4 regions of the Paenibacillus sp. FSL E2-0201 genome follow, and region 1 is predicted to be linked to each of the others. Evidence: riboswitches for the same ligand, from Rfam matches in the RefSeq annotation. Region 1 holds a riboswitch; each other region holds the start of a gene.

What was found. A riboswitch is a leader RNA that binds a small molecule or an ion and turns the genes downstream of it on or off. The one in region 1 is predicted to bind cyclic di-AMP.
Region 2: another riboswitch for cyclic di-AMP. It lies ahead of NSU15_RS11285 (KamA family radical SAM protein); the one in region 1 lies ahead of NSU15_RS00190 (3D domain-containing protein).
Region 3: another riboswitch for cyclic di-AMP. It lies ahead of NSU15_RS16185 (APC family permease); the one in region 1 lies ahead of NSU15_RS00190 (3D domain-containing protein).
Region 4: another riboswitch for cyclic di-AMP. It lies ahead of NSU15_RS25470 (TrkH family potassium uptake protein); the one in region 1 lies ahead of NSU15_RS00190 (3D domain-containing protein).

The regions. Positions count from the first base shown of each region.
Region 1 covers NZ_CP150154.1:40,770-44,009, reverse strand. Annotated here, with positions in the region: gene NSU15_RS00190 (3D domain-containing protein) at 156-1,319, opposite strand; cyclic di-AMP (ydaO/yuaA leader) riboswitch at 1,601-1,830, opposite strand; gene NSU15_RS00185 (TatD family hydrolase) at 2,028-2,798, opposite strand; gene NSU15_RS00180 (HD domain-containing protein) at 2,948-3,240, opposite strand, start outside.
Region 2 covers NZ_CP150154.1:2,591,721-2,594,960, forward strand. Annotated here, with positions in the region: gene NSU15_RS11280 (hypothetical protein) at 1-272, shown strand, start outside; gene NSU15_RS11285 (KamA family radical SAM protein) at 274-1,443, opposite strand; cyclic di-AMP (ydaO/yuaA leader) riboswitch at 1,583-1,724, opposite strand; gene NSU15_RS11290 (AraC family transcriptional regulator) at 1,773-3,240, opposite strand, start outside.
Region 3 covers NZ_CP150154.1:3,588,369-3,591,608, forward strand. Annotated here, with positions in the region: gene NSU15_RS16185 (APC family permease) at 1-1,392, opposite strand, end outside; cyclic di-AMP (ydaO/yuaA leader) riboswitch at 1,516-1,674, opposite strand; gene NSU15_RS16190 (disulfide oxidoreductase) at 1,872-2,336, opposite strand; gene NSU15_RS16195 (thioredoxin domain-containing protein) at 2,333-3,085, opposite strand.
Region 4 covers NZ_CP150154.1:5,664,480-5,667,719, reverse strand. Annotated here, with positions in the region: gene NSU15_RS25475 (CPBP family intramembrane glutamic endopeptidase) at 1-1,342, opposite strand, end outside; cyclic di-AMP (ydaO/yuaA leader) riboswitch at 1,657-1,836, shown strand; gene NSU15_RS25470 (TrkH family potassium uptake protein) at 1,973-3,240, shown strand, end outside.

The DNA.
Region 1 (3,240 bases):
AAGCAAAAAAGAAGAGGTTTCGCTCCTCTTCTTTTGGTTAAAGAATTTATAAGTGATGAGCGGTTGCTCTGCGATCAACGAAATGATCATCTGGCGTTCCTTAACGGTTATCATCACTATAGCTTATCAAAGAATAATTTGCAAAAGCTTCCGAACTAATTTAACTCCGGCTTCACAGGTCCAATCACATAAACGGTACGTGATTTACGACCGAAATTACGCACATGGCTCAGTGAATCGTAATAGACATCTACTTTATTGCCTTTAATGGCACCGCCAGTATCTTCAGCTCGGCGGAATCCAAGCCCCTCAATATATACCCACCAGCCAATAGGGATTACATTCGGGTCTACTGCAATTGTACGACCTTCCGTTACGCGTGTTCCGGAGGCAGTTTTGGTACCTATACCTGGCTCTTCTGATGAATAAGCTGTCATGGAGACGTTCTTAATCATCTTCTTGTACTCAAAGTCTACGCCAGCCTTGCTTGTGACGTTATTAGTCTTGGCGCTAACCTTAGCCGTTTTGGAAGTAGTGTTTGATTTGGAAGTTGTTGTAGTCTTAGCTACAGCCGGCTTAGGAAGTGGTTTGGTACCAACGGCAATAACTTTATCTTTCGTTACCGTTTGTACTTCCTTACCAATCATGCGCATAGAGGCCAGTTCTCCGTCTTGGTAGATCTTTTCAATATGCTGAATCATGACGCCTGGTTTGCCTGCCTGTGCCACTCTAACTGTTCCCACAGTAAGGGAGGGGTCTGCTGTCTTGATGACTCTGAAGGGTAAGTTAGTTGTCCGCTGTACAGTCTGTTTGTTGATGCGAACAATCTTAATCTCCATGTTGGCAGAAATGGCGGTGTCTAACGAAGGGAAAATCTTATCATGACCTTCTAGGGTGATGCCCATTTTGTCAATTGCTTTACCGATTGTATCCTCGGTTGTATATAACGTTTTTGTTGCTCCGTCCGCAATAAGGCTAATTTTCTGCGCACGATTGATAACGACACGGTCACCGTCTTTTATTTCATCACTCAGACCTAAAGATAGTTCATCATGCGGCTGCAGCGAAATTTGCTCTTTCTCCAGCACATCACCAAGAAGCGCTTCTCGCGTTTCAAGCGTCTGTGTCTGCCCGTCTATTACTAAAAATAATTGTTTGTTACTTTGACCGTGTACGTACAGCAGAATAAGTAGCGCGATAGCGACTGAAATCACGCCTGCAAGTAAAAGTACGCGAGTATTTACTTGCTCCCACCGTAGTGCGAAAGACCTGCTGGATGACTGCGAATCATGGGATACTTCTGGTTGGAATACGCCCATTCTCTCCATCCTCCTTACATAGCCCCGTCGTCAATTGTATATCATGAGGACTGAATTCCTTTGACGAAACTATTTGAGATTGTCACAGGACACGCACTTAATAACTTAGCGTCTCCTGCTCATGGATCGCCTGCTCGGCACAGCTACTCCCACCCCTGTTATATAACAGTATGTGGGCAACATTCTATTTATTCAAAAATAAAAAAGCCTAAAAAGAGTTCAATTGAGGACTCTTTCGTGGCTTCTCCAAATTCAGAATAGAGAATGCTTGTGCACGAGGTTGCCTCTCTTACTTGCGCTTACGGGGTTAGCTGTCGGGTTCGGACGAAAGAGAGACGCCCTATTTCAGGTCACCCGCTCATGGCGGTTGCCCTTAAATTCACCCCAAAGACCACGTGAAGAAATCAAATACTGTCCTGTGGCACGTCGAAGCCGTATTCAAAATACAGGCATGCGACAGGTCAATATTGGTTCCCCCGTTCTCCATACGGAGACTCAGCGAGACGATCCATGAATCAGTGGCTGTCACTATAACACAGCCCACATCACTGAAAAGATGATATCCTGTTTTGATGCATGTTGTAAAGGACGATTCAACCACGTTTAAGCAAAAATTTGGTTAAAATATTGTAATATTCAGCCGTTTTTATATTAAAAAAGTTTAATATATCGGCCATTCTCTATTTTTCGCCTATTTTACTCCCGTTTTCACTCAATCCCAAATCGTTCCAGTGCGTTCGCATACGTTATTTTAGCCAATTCTTCCCATGTTAGCCCTTTAATTTCAGCTGCCGCCTCTGCTACCAACTTCACATGAGCACTCTCATTTCGCTTCCCGCGGAAGGGATGAGGAGTCAAATATGGAGCATCCGTTTCGATCAATAATCGGTCTAACGGGGTCTGCGCAAGCACTTCTTTTGGCACTCGTGCATTTTTGAACGTAATGGGTCCTCCAAACGATAAATGAAAACCAAGATTCAAGCACATTTTTGCCGTTTCCCAGCTTCCTGAGAATGAGTGCATTACGCCTCCAACCTCATTTGCCTTTTCCTCCCGCAAAATCCGTACAACATCTTCATGGGCATCACGGTCATGAATACAAATCGGCATCTTTAGTTCACGGGCTAGTCCGATTTGCTTGCGAAAAACCTCATGTTGCACATCCTTGGGAGAGGTATCCCAGTAATAATCCAGTCCAATTTCCCCAATAGCCACCACTTTTTTATGACTGCACAAAGAAGCGATCCAATCGAGGTCTCCTTCTTTCATATCTATCGCATCCTGCGGATGCCAGCCCACTGCAGCATAAATATAATCATAAGATTCTGCCAGCTTCATCGTAGAGGGAATCGTCTCCCGATTAAATCCGATATTAATCATCTTACTAACGCCAGCCTCTACAGCACGAGCGATAACTTCTTCGCGATCCTCGTCGAATTGAGGTGCATCCAGATGCGTATGTGTGTCAAACAGAAACATTTTTGCCGTCACTCCTTGTTGTTTTTTAACATAAGACAGTGTGAATTTCACGCCATCTATTGTATCGTCTATTTCTACGGGAAGCAGTTATTGATTTGAAAAGACGAAAACATCGTTTCTTCTTGTCAAAAATCCCATATTTTCTTGTATTATTTTGCAAAAATCTCTGCTATTGAAGATGGCAATCTTGTAAGCGCTTGTCTCAACTTATCTTGAGGAAAATACAGATGATACCTGCCACGATGAATGCCGCTAATAGAGCGTACAATATCCGACACCTCTGAAATTTCCCTCAGCTGATCATGTCGATCAAGCAGCAAGATTTGCTTATTGTCAAAGGCTTCTCCCGGACGGAACACATCATAGGGCAAATCTGTCGGAAAATCAATCTCCAAGTCATATTCCGGGTGAAGTCCCGCTGCCGCAAAACTGCTGCGAATTT
Region 2 (3,240 bases), 2.6 Mb from region 1:
TTCTTGCTTATTTTGCTGCAAATAAGGTAGAAGGCTTAGCTTTATCTAAGATAGGTGGTTTGTTTATAGCAGGGCCAATCGTAGCGTATTTTATTCCATCACCATGGCAATTCACAGGTGCGTGGATTCCTACGTATTGGCCTGCTAAGTTGTTTTTTGCTATAGAAGATGCTAGTGGTTTTAGTGTGATTGCATGCTTTATGGTGGGGCTTATATTTCATTTGAGTCTTCTGAGTATCTTGGTCAGGATTTATATAAAAAGAATTGATTGAATTATTTACAAATCAGATCCGCAGTCTTGTTTGATAACGCATTAACAGAAATAATAGCGTCATTTTTTTTCACAGGAGGGGTCCAATATTCCTCATTTCCGGGCAGGTCATCAAACCATTCTGCATCCTTAGGGCAATCTAGAATCATGAACTTTCCGTATTCCTGATCTCTGGATTGATGATATTTAAGATAGGCTTTTCCGTTATCAATGGCGAGAATTTCTATCTTTCCGGAGGTGTGTGACATGGATAGGCGTACTCTTTTGCCAAGTCCTGAGGTTCTGGCTTTGGCTTCTTCTACAATTTGATAGACTTGCTCAAGAGGTAATACAAAATCTCGGTTTCCGGCAACGGGACGATTCACGAAGAAGTAGTAAGGTGTTACGCCAGCCCATGAGAGTCGGTCTAGCAATTCTCCCAATATAACGGGATCATCATTGATGCCTTTAAGGACGGGGGTCTGATTTACGACAATTGCCCCAGCGTTGTGGAGGGCTTTAAATGCTTTTTTGGCTTCAGGTGTGATTTCACGAGGATGATTGATATGCGCCATAACATAAATTCGCTTGTCTTCGGTAGAGTAAGTACGAATCAGCTCCAACAGCTCTTCGTCTTCAGAGATCCGCATCGGATTAAATACGGGAATCTTCGAACCTAATCTGATAATCTTGACATGCTCAATGCTTCTTAAGTTTTCAATAATGGATCTTAGCTTTGGTGTGGAGAGAATTAAACTGTCACCGCCCGTAAGAAGAACGTTGTTAATCTCAGGGTGGTTTGCAATATACTCCAGTCCCGGAGAGACATCAGACATCGCTTCTTTCACGTCATTTCGGAACAGGCGTTTACGGAAGCAGTAGCGGCAATAGGCTCCGCAGACCTCGGATACAATCAGTAATGCTGTTGTTTTATACTTGTGCTGACAACCCGGCACCACATAATTCGTGTCTTCATCCGAAGCATCCCAACGTCCATATTCCAGCAGTTCACCTTCGTTAGGGATAACCAGTTTACGAATGGGATCATCTGGATCGTCCCAGTTGATCAAAGACAGATAGTAGTCATTCACACGAAAAACAAATTTGTCCGTGATTTCTTTCAAGTTCTCTTTTTCCAGATCAGACAACATAGCAATTTTGTTAATATCCGTGATGTACTTTACCTTTTGCACTTACATCTCTCCTTTGTCCCTTTGTGTGAGAAAAGAGGAAGCCTTAGTGTCAAAGGCCAATCTACTGCCAGCAGGGTCCCAAAAAACACAAAAAGAGACCCTTAGCAAGGGTCTCTGGTTATGTAAATAACATGAAAAGCAGACCCATCCACTGCTGACGAGGTTAGCTGACGGACTCGGGTAAGATGGTACCCTACATTCTAATGCTCAATGATTCGCCCCAATTAACTGGTTCCCCCGCTTTTCAACTGTAAAAGTTGGAAATTAAGCGTAGGTAAAGTATACCCCATGAAGTTTTGAAAAGTCAAAAGAGAATCCTAGATTCACCTTCAATTACTAGGGGGGCTTCCACCGAGCAGTTTAGGTAGCAGCGTTAGCAGCTTCTCCCGAGTTAACGCATCACTAGAGTTCCATTTGCTTCCGTCGAGCAGATAAACATGTCCCTGACGTACTGCTGGAAGACTTTTCCAAAGTGAACTGTCTAGTAGTCGCTCCATAGCAGCCCGTGAGTCTGGACGCTCAGGAATGAGCATGAAGATATAATCTCCAGTATAGGCAGGCAATCGCGCTGGATCAACTTCAGCGAACCCTAATTCTTCATCCAGTATGGCTTGAATCTCCTCTGTCGGTTGTAGACCACATGGAGCATAAAGCGCTGTGGAGAATCCGGACATTCCCATAGCATACAGATGATTTCCGTGGTCATAGACCAAAGCAGAGGCAGTCTCTCCGGCTTGGAGACTGGTCTCGTAAAGATGCTGCCACATAGCAGCATTTTTGATTGTAAATGACTCCAGCCACGCTTCGGCTTCGCGTTGTTTACCGAGCCAGCTGCCTAGTGTTCGCATTCGACTTTCGAGTGGTGCAAAGGAATCAAAGGTGAGTGTCGGGGCGATGCCGGAAACGGTTCTATAGGCTCTTTCATCACTATTGGCCAAAATAATCAAATCTGGATTAAGTGAAGCGGTCAGCTGCGGGTCCAGCGGAAAACCAACATTGGCGAGCTTTTTAAGCCGATGTTTATAGACGCTGTTCCGCACGAATGCTTCATCTCCTCCGATGGGCTTCACGCCTAGTGCGAGAAGGTCGCCAAGTGTCTCTCCATGATAGACAATGCGTCTCGCTTGCTCTGGAATCTCCACTTCATGGCCTGTCCAATCTTTGACGGTAAGCTTACGACCTCGCTGATGCGCATATTGTCCGGGGGTAACTCCGGTTTTTTGCCGAAAGCGGCGGCTGAAATAATATTCATCGGAGAAGCCTACCAGTCTGGCGATTTCACGCAGCGGTTCCGTCGATTCCTGCAGGAAGCGCTTGGAATGACTAATGCGCAGATCGGTCAGGTACTCAAGTGGCTTTTTGCCGGTAAGCTGTTGAAAGATCGGTGTATACTGCCAGAACGATATCCCCGCAAGCTCAGCCAACTGCTTCACGCTGATGCTCTCTGTATAATGCTCCTCTATGAATTGTATAGTCATTTCTACGGATTCTGTGGGACTTGGTAGATGCTTAGAAGGATAATTATGCTCAAAAAATAGCAGCATCAATTCCTGGAATTTCAATTGTCGCTTGAATTGCTGCACATCATCGAAGCTATTCTTGTTCATAAGCAAATCTTCCACAAGACGGATTACCTTAGTGAACGGGTGGACTATTAATTCGCGTCTGCCTGAAAGTAGTTCGCCAGAATAACGTTCTGGATGCTCTTTTGTATAAATTGCTGAAAAGGTGATGAGATAATAATACATGGTCATTTCCTGATTGCTCGTACAATAGGAGATTCCGGGAGCTAGTAGA
Region 3 (3,240 bases), 3.2 Mb from region 1:
ACTCGGACATATACGAAGCTCATCTGCAATATTCAAATAGTGCTTGTGGATACGGTAGAACACAAACATTACAGCAGGTAAGAAAATGAAAGCCATCCATACGCTTGAGAACTTAGTAATGATAAAAATAAGCGTAATCGTCAATGTAGTCAGCATACCAATGGTATTTACAACAAATCTTTTTTTCCATCCCGCTGGTTTGGTTTTAAACCAATGAACCATCATTCCTAGCTGAGACAATGTGAAAGGAATGAAGACACCAACCGCATAAAGAGGAATCAGGCTTTCTGTATTTCCGTGGAATGCAGCTACAAGCAGAGCTGACAGAACACCTAGAAAAATAATACCATTGGAGAAGCCTAGACGGTCACCACGAACCATAAAAGCATGCGGCATATATTTATCTTTTGCAAACATAAATGCAAGCAGCGGGAACGCTGAGTATGCCGTATTAGCCGCCAAGAACAAAATTACTGCTGTGATACCTTGTATGAAAAAATATAAAGTTCCGCGACCAAAGGTCGATTCAGCGATCTGAGAAACAACTGTGGCCTTTTCGTCAGGCACTATGCCGTACCAATACGCCAGGAGTGTGATGCCTGTGAACATAAATCCAAGTATAACTCCCATGACCATTAAGGTCTTGGCTGCATTCTTTTCTGCAGGTGCTTTAAAGTTTGGAATAGCATTAGATACAGCCTCTACACCCGTAAGAGCCGAACAGCCAGAACTGAAGGCTTTTAATAGTAGAAACAAACTAACATTTGAAACAGCAGCGCCAATTTCAGGGACATTCGCATGCACGCCACCTGCTGCATATTTAATAATACCGGAGATAATCAACACTACAATCGACACCACGAATAAATACACTGGGATTGCGATGAATGAAGCTGATTCTGTAACTCCGCGAAGATTAATTAAAGTAAGAAGAATAATAACGGATACTGCAATAAGAACGGTGTGATTATGAAGACTTGGAAAAGCCGATGTGATCGCATCCGTCCCTGCCGACGCACTAACAGCAACGGTCAGAATGTAATCCACTAACAAAGACCCTCCTGCTAAAAGCCCTGTCGGAACACCAAGATTACTCTTGGCAACGATGTAAGCTCCGCCTCCCTGAGGATAAGCGTAGATCGTCTGCCGATAGGATAAAATCAGGATGGCCAGCAGGCCCAATACGGCTAATGCAATTGGCAGGGAATACCAGATGGCAGTAAACCCTGCAGCCACTAGTACAATCAGAATTTGTTCCGTTCCGTAGGCTACAGACGAGAGCGCATCAGAAGACAGGACAGCCAGTGCTTTAACCTTGGATAACTTTTCATGATCGAGTTCGTTCGACTTCATCGGACGCCCGATCAATAGTCGTTTTACCTTGCTTACCATGGTGGATACAGTTCCTTTCTTTGGGAGCTGAAACGGAAATTCCGCGCGCTGTTTTCATTGGTGGATTTCATAAATGCAGACACTAAAAATAGCATACGGAAATGATCCGCATGCTATGCATGGTCATTATCCCACCTTTGCTTACGAGGTTAGCTGGCGGATTCGGGCTGTGGTATAGCCCTACGGTTTAAGTCCAATCGACCCATTCCGATTCACCCCATTGGCACGAATGCCAAGTTTGGTTCCCCCGTTTTTCCTAAGAAAATTCAGCGCATATTCAACTTCTCACAAGGTCTAATATTAGTCTACAAAGTGGTTACAGTAAAGCGTTGAAAAAAATGAAAAAAGAATGAAAAAACATCCAGTAAGCGCAAATACAGAGTCTTATTGGATGCTCTCTTTCATTCTCTTCAATTATCCCTCTGGATCGTGTTTTTAATCACTTTTCACATTTTTTCGGATCACTTAAAGTTAGAAAATCAAAATCCTAAACTTTCCTCTGTATCTAACTCCATCACTTCTTCTTCCTTACGTCCGTACCAAAGTAAAATACTAATTAAAGCAAAAGCGATTAACGCAAGGAATGGTATCGTAATGAATCCAAAAAAGTTCAAGTAATCCTTATTACAAGGAACACCAATTGTACAAGGAAGAACTTTACTTAACGCAGGAATTTTCTGTTCCGCATAGTGATAGATCGAGATACTGCCACCAATCAAGCTTAGTGGAAGTACATAAGGGATTATCCGTTTATCCCCTCGAAACGTTGCAATTCCCAAGAGGAATAACTGAGGATACATGAAAATTCGCTGGAACCAGCAAAGCTTACAAGGTTCATATTTCAATACTTCGCTCAAATACAAGCTACCGGCAACAGCAACTAAAGAGACGAACCAGGCCAGATACAGGCAGTTACGCTTGCAAAAAGATAGGAACTTTGTCACTTTGCCTCCACAGCTTTTGCAGCGTCATTAATTTCAGTTGAAATCGCTTCAATGTTAAATGGATCCGCAGTCTTTACTCCATTGATGTAAAGGGATGGCGTTGTAGTTACCCCTGCTTCAGTAGCTAGCTGCATGCCCTTATTTAGGTCATCTGCATACGTACGATCCTTGATATCTTTACGTAGCAGTTCGTAATCGATAGTTAACTTCTCTTTCTCCGCAAGGCTTACTAAGAAATCTTCAGTTGCCCATTCTTCGCTCTCATCACCTTGCTGTGCGTATACAGCATCGTAGAACTTCCAGAATTCATCTTTATTCTGATGATATACAGATAATGCAGCAAGTGAGGCAGTCTCAGAGTCTGGACCAACGAAAGCCATATTTACAAAGTAGAGCGCTGCTTTTCCCTCGTTGACAAAATCTTGAACAATCTTCGGTTTAACTGAAGTTGCAAATTGGGAACACGCTGGACATTTTAAATCACCAAATTCAACAATTTTAACAGGTGCATCCTCTTTACCGACTCTAGGTAGCTCACTGTAATTGAATTCCACTGGTTCTCCCGTAGTGGCATTTTTTGCGGCATCTTTCGAAGCTAACATAAACAATCCAACAAAAATGATGACTACTAAAGCAATTGAACCAATAATTAAAATTCTCGTCTTCTGCTTTTGTTGCTCCTGTTCTACCCGCCGTTTCTCTTGTTTGCTTAGCTGGGGAACGCTTGTACTTTTATTAGGTTTACTCAAGGAGAATTCCTTTCTGTCCTCTGTGGACTAATGTAGTTTTTATCATATACATTTAAAATTATATAATTTTAAATCTCTTTTTGGCAAACAATACTGTAAATACACTGTAAAAAAAGACACAAGGCTACAGCCCTGTGTCTTAATAAATATAAATA
Region 4 (3,240 bases), 1.2 Mb from region 1:
GGAACACCTTTTTCAACATAGGGATTCCGAAAAAACGATAAATAGCTTCCTCGGATAACCCGGCGAGCCATGCAACGATAGGCAGCAGCCAAGCATATCTCATGTTGTAAGGAGATTGAGTAGCGTCAGTAGTGGACCAGTTCTGCAAAGTCAATGATAATACGATGAACATAAGGGTCTGTACCCCTAGTAGCACGAATGCCCAGATGTATCCAGCCCGGATACTATCCAGCACGTATTTACCATAGCCAGGCTCTTTAGCACGAGGCCATGGGTTCATCCACTCTTCTTTTTTCCAAAGGCCGTCCCCTCCAACTAAAGAGAAATAGAGCAGGGAGGACATTAGCAGGCTATATAAGGCATAAATGATGAACATAATGACGGAAGTGATCTGAGCCTCGAGTCCTTCGCCCGAAGATTCAGGAAGCATATTATAGGTGCTGATCATCATGATTACAAAATAAGCCGAGCTTAGGAAAATTCCGCGCTTAAAGGAGGTATGTTCTTTTCTAAGTATGCTGTAGATGAGTGCCAAAATTCCTAAAGCTAAGGTAGGCAGACCGTAACCGAATAGAGTAAGCTTTTCCGCGAGAGAGGTCTGGTCCTTCACGTAGGAGGTATGCCAAGCTGGAGCAGTAAATCCGGCTTTAAAGCTGGATACCTGTTCGTCAGCGAAATCGAAATAATAGTGAAGCAAGGATTCGCCGATCTGAACGGAACGGTCAGTATACACGAGCCCATAGTTTCCTGCATTCGATTCAATTTGCAGCTTGGCGGGATTCACATCCCATTCCTGAAGCCAGGGGCGGGCAAGATTTTCTTTTTGTGCCAAAGACAAGTCAGCACCCTTGTCCTCTTCTTTTGCGCCAGTGGTTACATTGCTTGGCAATTCTGCAGATGATCCTTCTGCTCCTTGTGTGAAGGCGACAACTGCGCCAGTATACATATTGAGGTCAACGGAGATCAGTGGCTCTTGTTCCGCTGAAGGACTAAGTGTTACACGAAAGATGTCAAAAGGATATCGTTGATCCAATTTCTTTTTTGTATAGTCCTCCAAAAGCTTCTCGCGGGACATATAACCGTAAAAGGAAGAATCCGTTTCATAAAGTACATTCCACTGATCGTTTGGTGCTTTGGTATAGTTTAACTTTTGTTCCGCAAATGATATCGCTTTGTCGCGGGCTTCCGCCTTACTGATGACGGTAGTATCTTCCCCGGCAGGGCTATTTAGCACCGAGGGGGCAATCTGAAACATAATAAATAGAATAAGACCGATAATGCCCGAGATGATGAGCCTCTTGGAGAGGGCACGTTGCTGTAAGGGCTGGCCAACGGGATTCATGTAACGCCTCCTTGTAAACTGACAATGTTATGTTCCATTATAGTATTAGTGCCATGTTAGTTACAAAAATCATCGTATATTTTTTTTATGGGTAATAGAGATATTATAGAATAGGAAACTGAATATATACCATGAATTTAAAGTGATCATTTCTTCATTTTTCATGAAAAACGATGCAATTGCAGGGAAAACACGGAAAAGTGATGAGAAAAGGCACTCCTTCTGGTACATCCTCTCCAAACCGCATTTTTCATATGAATCACCATTAATTGTGTCTTTGTGATTTATCGAAATAACAGATATAATTTGTATGCAATTGTATATAGCCGAATTTCAGGTGAAAACGGGGGAACCATAAGAAGTAATGAAAAGATGAGTATACGCCGTAAAAGGTGACTTTATTCATCAGGGGTGAATTTCGTTCTAGGAACGAATAGGGCAGCCTGCACAGTCCGAATCCGTCAGCTAACCTCGTAGGCTAATTTACTGCAGGAACCAAGGGTAGCATTGGTTTTCCAGTGCTTTTTTTGTTGGAATTCTTTAAATTAAGATAAGAGGGTGAGCATAGTGGCTTCACAGTTTCGCAGAGTTTCTGAATCAAAGTTTCTGAAGCTCTCTCCGCCTCAGATTATGGTGCTCGGTTTTGCATCGATTATTCTGATAGGCGCCTTGCTGCTTATGCTTCCCATTTCGAGTACTAGTAAGAATGCAGTGAGTTTTATTGATGCGTTGTTTACTGCTACATCGGCAACCTGTGTGACAGGACTCGTGGTACTGGACACCGGGACGACATTCACCATTTTTGGGAAAACCGTGATTATGGTGCTTATCCAGGTTGGCGGCTTAGGTTTTATGACAATGGCCACCTTATTTGCCATGATGATGAAACGCAAAATCTCTTTGCGGGACAGGTTAATCCTGCAGGAAGCCATGAACCAAGGTTCTATGGAGGGGATTGTTCGACTGATCCGAAGAGTACTTATTTATTCATTAGTCATTGAGGGTTGTGCAGCGGTGCTGCTGTCCATACGTTGGGCGTTTGATATGCCGCTGGGAAAGGCCATTTATTTTGGAATATTTCATGCAGTGTCCATGTTTAATAATGCTGGATTTGATATTTTTGGGGATTTTCGGAGTTTAACCGACTATGTATATGACCCGCTAGTGAATATTGTGGTGATGTTTCTGATTGTCTCCGGCGGTATTGGTTTTATTGTCATGTCTGATCTGGTGGAGTTTCGTGTAAAACGTAAATTGTCTTTGCATAGCAAAGTTGTACTCTCTACCACGGCTGGGCTTATTGTTATTGGTGCTTTGGTTATTTTTATATTTGAATTTACGAATCAGCGCACACTGGGTGATCTGAATCTCGGCGGCAAAATATTATCCGCATTCTTTCAGTCTGTATCGCCCCGAACCGCTGGTGCCAACACGGTGGATATTGCCGGACTGCGGCAAGCCTCACAGTTCTTTATGGTTATCCTTATGTTTATTGGAGCATCACCGGGTTCAACAGGCGGTGGGGTCAAGACTACGACCTTTACGATTATGATTGGTGCAGTAATCGCGATGCTTCGCGGGCGTGAAGATGTTGTGCTGTTCCGTTATCGATTGGCGCAGGAGCGTATCTATAAAGCGTTGACGTTAACTTTACTGGCTTTACTATTGGTCCTCTCTGTGTCGATGTTACTGTCCACAACAGAGGATAGTAATTTCTTAGCAATACTATTTGAGACGACCTCAGCCTTTGCAACGGTTGGACTAAGTATGGGGCTGACACCTGAACTGTCTGTTATCGGCAAGATTCTGATTTGTCTGACGATGTTTGCGGGTCGGCTGGGTCCATTAACGTTAGTGTATGCGCTTGGACCAAAGCAGGGAAAACCATTGTATAAGCA